DNA from 2 places in the Vibrio cyclitrophicus genome. Region 2 is predicted to be linked to the other one. Evidence: predicted binding sites of a transcription regulator. Region 2 holds the regulator's gene; the other holds the start of a gene.
The links. The regulator CRP, encoded in region 2, controls carbon source genes, mostly activating them, when cyclic AMP is high. The targets are predictions, from matches to a motif close to TGTGANNNNNNTCACA.
Positions count from the first base shown of each region.

Region 1: a site for CRP is predicted at 2,856-2,871, ahead of udp (uridine phosphorylase). Genes of this name have one in related genera too.

Region 1 is NZ_AP025480.1:2,217,247-2,222,346, reverse strand. Features, by position in the region: gene OCW38_RS09705 (MATE family efflux transporter) at 1-151, shown strand, start outside; gene OCW38_RS09700 (zinc/cadmium/mercury/lead-transporting ATPase) at 321-2,672, shown strand; gene udp (uridine phosphorylase) at 2,974-3,732, shown strand; gene OCW38_RS09690 (DUF1887 family protein) at 3,972-5,100, opposite strand, start outside.
Region 2 is NZ_AP025480.1:299,002-304,101, forward strand. Features, by position in the region: gene astD (succinylglutamate-semialdehyde dehydrogenase) at 1-728, shown strand, start outside; gene OCW38_RS01325 (DUF1338 domain-containing protein) at 940-1,731, shown strand; gene crp (cAMP-activated global transcriptional regulator CRP) at 1,909-2,541, opposite strand; gene OCW38_RS01335 (phosphoribulokinase) at 2,781-3,650, opposite strand; gene OCW38_RS01340 (YheU family protein) at 3,728-3,940, opposite strand; gene OCW38_RS01345 (hydrolase) at 4,039-5,046, opposite strand.

The DNA of each region.
Region 1 (5,100 bases), 1.5 Mb from region 2:
TGAGTTGATGCAAGGCTCTGAAGTTGATCATGGCGAAGAAGACGTATCTATCGTGAGTTTGAATACGCAGCCTTTTTGTTCTCATGATGCCGTTCTGATTGATGATGTGTCTGCGAATAGAGAGGAGTGCGTAGAATTTAAGCAACGCTGATAATCCTGTCGTATTCGAATAAGGTTTTTCGAAAAAATTGAATTGCCTGATAACTTCTTCTTGACCTTGGAGTTAGCTCCAAGGTTTATAATTCTAAAGAACTTAAGGTTTTGTTACCGTCATTGGTTAGCTAAAACCTCAAGGCTTTTGAGTATTAAGGAGATAGATTATGTGCGCAAAACATGCAGCGTGCCGCTCAACAAAAGTGGACGTTCAATCGCAAGCGACTGGGGCGACCTGTTCTAGTCCGAAAATTACCAGCATTACAGCCTCAAGCTCTTCATCAACATGCTGTAGTTCTGCGACGGCTTCTGCCCCAGCAGATGGTTGTTGTGGTTCAGACAGTGGAGAAGAAGACCGGCTGCCCTTAACTGAGTCTCTCAACGCCCAATTTTCAAAAAGTTGGCTAGTCTCGGGAATGGACTGTCCAGCTTGTGCTCGAAAAATAGAAAAAGCGGTCAGTAACATCAAAGGTGTTATTGAAGCTAAAGTGCTATTCGCTACCGAAAAACTGGTGGTTAAATTCGACGATGAAAGTCTTGCTGATACCATTGAACAGGTCTCTATCAAAACGGGTTTCCCTCTTACGGAAGTCGGTTCTAAGAAAGAAAAACAACAACCTGAGACTTTTTGGCAAGCCCATATCCAACCTAATTTACAGATTATAGCGATTGCGGCTGCAATGTTGTTCGCTGCACTTCTGAAAAGTACTTCTCCTCAACTAAGTGAAGGTTTGTTTACCGTAACTTGCTTACTCGGGTTATATCCGGTGGCTAAAAAAGCCGTTCAATTGGCACGTTCCGGAACACCTTTTGCGATTGAGACCCTAATGAGTGTCGCGGCTCTGGGCGCTTTGTACCTTGGTGAAACCGCGGAAGCGGCGATGGTTCTCTTGTTGTTTTTGATTGGTGAGCGCTTGGAAGCTTTCGCTTCATCGCGAGCAAGAAGTGGTGTTCAAGCCCTTATGGCATTGGTGCCAGAGAATGCGACCAAGATTATTAACGGTGAACGTGTTGAAGTGGCGGTGAGCGAGCTTGTTCCTGGCGATGTGATTGAAGTAGCAGCTGGCTCTCGTTTGCCTGCTGATGGTCAACTGATTACCGACGCGGCGAGTTTTGATGAAAGTGCGTTAACCGGTGAGTCTGTTCCTGTTGAACATATCGAAGGTAACAGCATCATGGCGGGCGCCGTGGTTGTCGATAAAGTTGTGCGCATTACGATAACGTCTAAACAGGGTGAAAATGCGATTGACCGAATCCTCCATCTTATTGAAGAGGCGGAATCCCGTAAAGCACCTCTAGAACGCTTCCTCGATAAATTCAGCCGTTGGTACACACCGTTAATGATGTTGGTTGCATTGTTAGTGATTATTACGCCACCGTTGTTGTTTTCCCAACCTTGGGAAACATGGGTATATCGTGGTTTGGCCTTACTATTGATTGCGTGTCCTTGTGCTTTGGTTATCTCAACGCCAGCAGCGATTACCTCTGGTTTAGCAGCAGCAGCAAAGCGTGGTGCTTTAATCAAAGGTGGCGCTGCGCTAGAACAGCTTGGAAAAATCCAAACCATTGCATTCGACAAGACGGGTACTTTGACGGAAGGTAAGCCTCAGGTTACGGATATTCAGGCTCTATCAGGTTGGCAGCAAGATGCAATGCTACGTGTAGTTGGTGCTATTGAAGTTGGCTCTACGCATCCATTGGCGCAATCGCTAGTGGCGAAAGTAAAAGAACTGAATGTTGAGATCCCAGAATCGCATAATAAGAAAGCATTGATCGGCAGTGGCGTCGAAGGTGATGTCGATGGAATTAAGTATCAGGTTTTATCGCCTTCTAAGGTGACGTTCGATCTTGGTGCCGATGTTGTTTCTCAGGTTGAGGCATTAGAAGGCGAGGGCAAGACGGTTGTGGTTGCTCTTGAGCTTAAAGATCAAGAAGAATCAATCGAGCAAGCTGCGACAGTGATTGGATTGATAGCGTGGCAAGATACCTTACGTAGTGATGCTAAGCTGGCGATCGAACGACTTAACAACTTGGGTATTCAATCTATCATGCTTACTGGTGATAACCCGCGCAGTGCAGCAGCGATCAGCAGCAAGATTGGTATGCAATATAAGGCAAGTCTACTTCCAAGCGATAAAGTGACTTACGTTGAAGAGTTATCTCAACAGTCGCATGTCGCAATGGTTGGAGATGGTATCAATGATGCACCAGCGATGAAAACCGCTAACGTAGGTATTGCAATGGGTGGTGGTACGGATGTGGCGTTGGAAACGGCTGACTCTGCACTGACTCACAATCGCTTAACGGAACTCCCTGCGATGATTGAACTGTCGCAAGCGACCATGAATAATATCCGTCAAAACGTAGCACTTGCACTCGGTTTGAAAGGTGTTTTCTTGGTGACGAGTTTACTCGGTATTACCGGTTTGTGGGTTGCGGTGTTAGCCGATAGTGGTGCGACGGCACTGGTGACATTGAATGCTTTGCGTCTTCTTCGATTCAAATCTAAAGCAGATTAGGTTCAGCTCCCAGACATAGCTCGCTCTACAAATAACAAGCAGCTACTATAAAAAGCGTCTTTAGCGGTAATACGTTAAAGGCGCTTTTTGTCTCATTAGTATGCAACATAGGCGTATGGATTGCTTATTTTTGTGATGCCAATCGGTTTTTCGTGAAACTTGAAATCTTGTTGCGATCATTGATGTGACCTATGTCACTTCATTTTGTTATAGGCTTGGTTAGAGTGTGTGTGTACCCCACGAATTTACTATGAGCTTAAATAAGGGTTAACAAAGCCCAATAAGCCAAAAGGAGCAAACTATGTCTCAAGCTGTTTTCCATTTAGGTGTTACTGAAGCAGATCTTAACGGTGCTACTCTTGCGATCATCCCTGGTGATCCTGCTCGTGTACAAAAAATCGCAGAAGAGATGGAGAATCCAGTATTTCTTGCTAGCCATCGTGAATATACGCTTTATCGCGCAGAGCTAGACGGTAAGCCAGTTGTTGTATGTTCAACAGGTATCGGCGGCCCATCTACTTCTATTGCTGTTGAAGAGCTTGCTCAACTTGGTGTTCGTACTTTCCTTCGTGTTGGTACTACTGGTGCTATCCAGCCACATGTAAACGTGGGTGACATGATCGTTTCTACAGGTTCTGTTCGTTTAGACGGTGCTAGCCTGCACTTTGCGCCAATGGAGTTCCCAGCGGTAGCTGACTTCGAAGTAGCAACAGCAATGAAAGCGGCAGTTGACGAATCAGGTGCAACAGTTCACATGGGTGTAACGGCATCAAGCGATACGTTCTATCCTGGTCAAGAGCGTTACGACACGTTCTCTGGTCGCGTTGTTAAGCGTTTCCAAGGTTCTATGCAAGAATGGCAAGATATGGGCGTTTTAAACTTCGAAATGGAATCTGCAACGCTATTAACTATGTGTGCAAGTTCTGGTCTGAAAGCAGGTTGTGTTGCTGGTGTAATCATCAACCGTACTCAAAAAGAGACGCCTGATCACGAAACGCTAAAAGTAACAGAAGCTCGTTCAATCAAAGTGGTTGTAGAAGCTGCACGTAAAATGCTTTAAGTTGTAAAAATACTTTTAGTCTTAAAGTGCTTTAAGTCTGTTTCCAAGATTTAAAAATGGCCGCATCGAATGATGCGGCCATTTTTTATGAGGCAAAGAAATTAAAGGCATAGATAGTTGAAAGATGAAAATAGAGCAAAACAGACGAATAGCTGGAGAAAAAAAGGCGAGTGACTCAATAGTCATTCGCCTTTTTAGATTTACTTAAGAGCGTTCAGCTCTCAAGAGTCTATTTATTTTTAGCACTCTAAATCTTCATCACCACCGGCGGCGGTAAACCATGCCGCTAGGTGTGTTTTAAGATCTTTTAATTCGTCAGGGCCAATCAATGCAAGGCCAAGATCTTCTGCTCGTGTGATGTCGTTATGACGAAGAGGGCGGAAGCTCACCAGCATAGCACGTGCTTGTAGGCCGCCTAATAGGTCTCTTAGCGATTCCAGCTTGTACAAAGTGTCATCACCATCATCACGCATGCCTTTGGTCTTACATTCGATGATGTGGAGCTTATTATTCACTACTGATGCCACGTCGAGTTCGTTACGAACCTCGCGTTCACCTAATTGGCGGTATACCTGAACATTTAAAGAGCGATCTTGAATGGTTGGCATGTCATCTTGGATTTGCTTAACGGTACTGTGAACCAAAGTCTCTAGCCATTCGCCATTAGAGAAGCGTCGTGCATCTTCATTGGCGAACGTCAAAATACCATTATCATAAGTGGCAATTTTAGCTTCCACCAAATCACTTAACAGCATGTTTAGCTCGCGATAACCTTGTTGCTTCTCAGACAACCCCACATCAAGCCTCTGTTCTTTACGGCAAGTCGTTGCAAGGTAGTTCAATGTAGCAAGGCCAGGGCCGAGTTCTAGTGCATTACTTGCCCAGCGTTCGCCCAGTTCATAAAGCTTCTGATCAAGTTGAGGAGACAGCTGTACATCGCTGAACTCACCACGAGCACCGAACACCGTTAGGTAGTCGTCGATGGTAATACGGTCTTGTACTTGTGCATCTTCTTTGCCATTCGGATAAAGCCAGCACAGCTTGTCACTGTTTGGTTCAACAACAAAGATTGGCCAGTGGTAAGTACGAAATACTTCGTAGACAGAAAGTAGGCGGTGACGAAGACCACAACTTGCGTTGAGTTTCACTTCTTCTCCACGAGCTTTGAGGTCTTCAGCAAGGTTTTGGATAGACTCTTTAATTGCGGATGTATTTACGAGGGTAGGAATTTCGAAAAACTCACTGGTAATGTCGCGTTTTTGTAAAACGCTTTCTAAACGTTTGTACATACTGACTTGATTCTTGTCTCCGATAAACACGATGTGAGTACTGATCGTTCGGTTATCAAGTAGTGGGGTGAGCAAGCGA
Region 2 (5,100 bases):
TGGGCGGCAACAACCCTATGGTGATCAGCGACCAATACGGTGATGCAGACGCAACGGTATACACTATCATCCAATCAGCTTTCATCAGTGCGGGTCAACGTTGTACATGTGCACGTCGCTTGTATGTTCCAATAGGAGATAAGGGCGATCAACTACTGGATAAGCTCGTTGCTGCGACCTTGAAAATTCGTGTCGATCAGCCATTCGCTGAGCCAGCACCCTTCATGGGCCCACAGATCTCTGAAGCTGCGGCTAAGTTCATTCTGGACGCACAAGCGAATCTGCAATCGTTAGGCGGTGTAAGTCTAGTAGAAGCAAAAGCGGGTCAAGCGGCGTTTGTTTCTCCTGGTATTATCGACGCAACCAACATTGCTGAACTGCCGGATGAAGAGTACTTTGGTCCATTGCTACAAGTGGTCCGTTATCAATCGCTAGAGCAAGCGGTTGAGCTAGCTAACGACACACGCTTTGGTTTATCTGCTGGCTTAGTATCAACAGATGATTCTGAATGGGAATACTTTGTTGACCATATCCGTGCGGGCATTGTTAACCGTAACCGCCAGCTAACAGGCGCAAGTGGCGATGCTCCATTTGGTGGTCCAGGTGCTTCGGGCAACTTACGCCCAAGTGCTTACTACGCGGCTGACTACTGTGCTTACCCTATGGCTTCAATGGAAGGTGGCGAAACTCAACTTCCGGCAACGTTTAGCCCAGGTATTGAGCTTTAATTTAGGCTAATGAGTCTTAGGCTTATGCGTTAAGTTTGAAATAGGAAGCGGTGCTATCGCTTCCTTTTTCCATCACGCCCAACACCTAGATTGGGCAGTAGATAATAATAGAAAAGTATGTCACAGGCTGATGGCTGCTGACTCTGTGTCTCAGCCTCTCCCTTTCTAATCCAAATTACTAGCTTGCTAGAACCTCTGACAAGGAGTCACCATGACGCCCGATCTACTCTTTAAATCACTTTGGGACGATTACATTCACAGGCTTTGTCCATCGGCTGAGAAAGTACATCACTTGCTGAAAGAAGACGAAGCTCTGATTAATGATCACATTGCACTGCGTACTTTCAATGTTGCTCCGCTAGGTATTGAAACATTGGCTAAGCCTTTCCTTGAGCTAGGTTATAAAGCGTGTGGCGATTACTTGTTTGAGAGTAAGAAGCTAGTCGCGAAGCATTACGAGCACCCAGATCCAAATCAACCTAAAGTGTTCATTAGTGAGTTGAAGGTCGAAGAGTGTTCAAGTGACTTACAACAGATCGTTGCTAAATTGGTTGAGCAAGTCGACGTAAGCAAGCTTCAAGGCCATGAATTCTTATTTGGTGGTCGTCTATGGGACTTGAGCTTCGCAGATTTCCAAGTGCTTGCAAAAGAAAGTGAATACGCGTCTTGGCTCGCAGCTCATGGTTACGGTGCCAACCACTTTACAGTGAGCGTTAATCAACTCGATGCTTTTGATGAAGTGCAGGCAGTGAATGATTATTTGAGCGAATCAGGCTTCACGATCAATGCATCTGGTGGCCAGGTTAAAGGCTCTCCAGAGGTCTTATTAGAGCAATCATCAACAATGGCAGATAAAGTCCCAGTTTCATTTGTTGAGGGCAATGAGATGATTCCTGGAGGCTTCTATGAGTTCGCTAAGCGTTATGCGATGGCTAATGGTGAGCTTTATACCGGTTTTGTGGCAGCATCGGCTGACAAGATCTTCGAAAGCACTAACGGTTAAAGAAAGATACGAGTACGGACTTTACCCTAAAGATGCAGATAGGCTTCGCTTCGAGAGTGTTTGCGCTTCGAAGCTGTAGGTGTTTCATTCGTATTTTCTTTGTAGATCTTTAGAAAACAAAAAAGCCACCAAATTTGCATTTGGTGGCTTTCAAATTTTAGGCTCAGTTAATCGAGATTAACGAGTGCCATATACCACGATAGTTTTACCGTGTGCAGAAATTAGGTTCTGCTCTTCTAGCATCTTCAAGATACGACCAACTGTCTCACGAGAACAACCAACGATCTGGCCAATCTCTTGGCGAGTGATCTTGATTTGCATGCCGTCAGGGTGAGTCATTGCATCTGGTTGTTTTGCTAGGTTTAGTAGCGTTTGTGCGATACGACCAGTTACGTCAAGGAACGCTAAGTCACCAACTTTTTGGCTAGTTACTTGTAGACGGTTTGCCATTTGCGCTGATAGACGCATTAGGATGTCTGGGTTCACTTGGATAAGTTGACGGAATTTCTTGAAAGAAATTTCAGCTACTTCACAAGGAGATTTTGCACGAACCCAAGCTGTACGCTCTTGGTCTTCTTCGAATAAGCCTAGCTCACCGATGAAGTCGCCTTGGTTTAGGTAAGAAAGAATCATTTCCTTACCTTCTTCGTCTTTGATAAGAACTGCCACAGAACCTTTAACAATGTAGTACAAGGTTTCTGCCTTTTCACCAGCATGAATCAAAGTACTTTTTGATGGGTACTTATGAATATGACAGTGTGAAAGGAACCACTCTAATGTTGGATCGGTTTGAGGTTTACCTAGAACCATAATATCTCACTTCCTCTGCAGGGTATGCTTGCCGCTTTCCGTATTTTAGCTAAGCCTGGATTGACTTGTAGGATAAGAGCACTCGTTGAGCGCTGCAAGCTATCTTGTGTTTCGTTTAAGAATAGTATCCTTTTTCAGGTACTATTTCTTGATTTTAATCGTGACCAAGCTACGATTTTTTACGCAAAATTGTGCACATGATCACGGTATGAAAAGTAATCAACCAGAATGGTGCTCTGTTAACCAATTTTTCCGGTTTCGATGAGTTGTTGTAGGATCGGCCTTACAATGAGCTCCATAGCAAAACTCATCTTCCCTCCTGGTACCACAAGCGTGTTGTGGCGAGACATAAATGAGCCATCAATCATAGCTAAAAGGTAAGGGAAATCGACGTTTTTGATGCCGCGCAAACGTATAACAACGAAGCTTTCGTCTAAACTTGGGATCCCTTTAGCGTTGAGAGGGTTTGATGTGTCTACCGTTGGAACACGCTGAAAGTTGATGTGAGTACGCGAAAACTGAGGAGTAATGTAGTTAAGGTAATCATCCATCGAGCGAACAATCGAGTCCATTACTGCTTCACGAGAATGACCACGATCGCGTGTGTCGCGAACGAATTTCTGGATCCATTCTAAGTTGACGATAGGTACCATGCCGATCAGCAAGTCGACGTGTTGAGAAACATTGATATCGCCATCAACCACACCGCCGTGCAGGCCTTCGTAAAACATCACATCTGAATTTTCTGGGATCTCTTGCCATGGCGTAAAGGTGCCTGGCATTTGATTGTAAGGAACGGCTTCATCGAACGTGTGCAGGTAGCTACGTACCTTGCCTGTACCTTCGTTACCGTATTTACGGAAGAACTCTTCTAGCGCACCAAAGTCGTTGGCTTGTGGACCAAAGTAGCTGATGTGCTTACCTTGCTCGCGCGCTTTACGGATCTCGACATCCATCTCTGGTCGAGTGAAGCGATGGAAACTATCCCCTTCAACCCAAGCGGCCTTCACGTCCATCATATTGAACATTTTACGGAAGGCTTCTGAGGTGGTGGTGGTGCCGGCTCCTGATGAACCCGTCACCGCAATAATTGGATGTTTAGCGGACATGACAACCCTTGTCTTTTGAGTAACTTACTTGTTAGCAATCGTTTACCACTATAACACGGCTCCTTTATGAGCGCAGCCTAGAAGCGTTTTGTGACTTGAATATCAACGGTTTCATGCAGCTCAGAAAATACGATACTGACTTCTCCTGAGGCTAATTGATGTTTCACTTGGTCAATCTTGTTTTGCAATGAAACCTCTACATCACCGTAGTCTGTACCTTCACGCAGCACGAACTCTTTGATGAGGTTTTCCAGTGTTTCTGGTGCAATGTCTTGCCATGGGATGATCATAAATACTTCTCTCTTTTATATTCATAAATAGGTTTATTGATGTGTTGATTACTGCGTCTAGTGACGTCTACCACTCAGTCCTTAAAAAGGCTCGGTCATTATGCCGAATCTTGGATACTTTCATAGTAGGCTGGCAATGCTTCTTCTAGCCAAAACCTGGGCTTGAGCGTGCTACCGGTAATGAACCCCACATGGCCACCTTTCTGAAACAAGCGATAATCAATATTGTCTGGTAGTACGAATTTTGGAATAACATCATCAGTCATGAAAGGATCGTCTTTAGCATGAATGATCTGAGTCGGTAGCTTAATCTTATTCAGTTTTGGAAGCGCTGAACATTGAGCATAGTAGTCTTGAGCATTCTTAAATCCATGCAGAGGCGCAGTGATCCTTTCATCAAACTCATACAGTTTGTCTATTTTTTTGATGGTTTCAGCGGAGATACCTATTTTTTCTTGTAACAGCTTAACCTTTTTCAAGGCATTCGATTTGAGTGAGTTGAGCAGGTATTTTTTATAGAGCCTAGAGAAGCCTCTTTCAATACGACTGGAGCAGCAAGCTAAATCAAAAGGAGCAGAAACTATCGTTGCCGCCGACAGTAATGGGTCGTCCGCATACTCAGCCAAGTAGTTCGCCAGCATGTTTCCGCCTAGAGATATACCAACCGCAACCTTTGGGTTATTGGGAAATTGCGCGTGTAAGTGTCGTAGAAAGAAACGAGCATCTTCTACTTCTCCTGAATGGTACGCGCGAGCCAAGCGATTCGGTTTTCCGCTGCATCCTCTAAAGTGCATCATCACGGATAACCAACCATCTTTAGCAAACGCATTCATCAGTCCATTGGCGTAAGGGCTTTCAAAGCTGCCTTCCAAACCGTGGAATAGAACGAAAATGGGCTTATTATTCGCATCTCCTCTGCTTTTATTATCACTATTGGGGCTATCTCCCTTCGGGTCCTCGCTCCATGCAAGGTCGAGGAAATCACCGTCGGGAGTTTCTAAGGTTTGCCATTGAGGATCAAATAACGCCTGCTTTCTAATAAACCGTGGCACTAAGGTTTGTAAGTGCGGATTAGAGAGACCAGCCGCTGCGGTAAATATTGTCATAAAACAGTCCATGCTTCTTTTATGGGCTTTGATAAAGTGTTGAGCTTTTAGTGA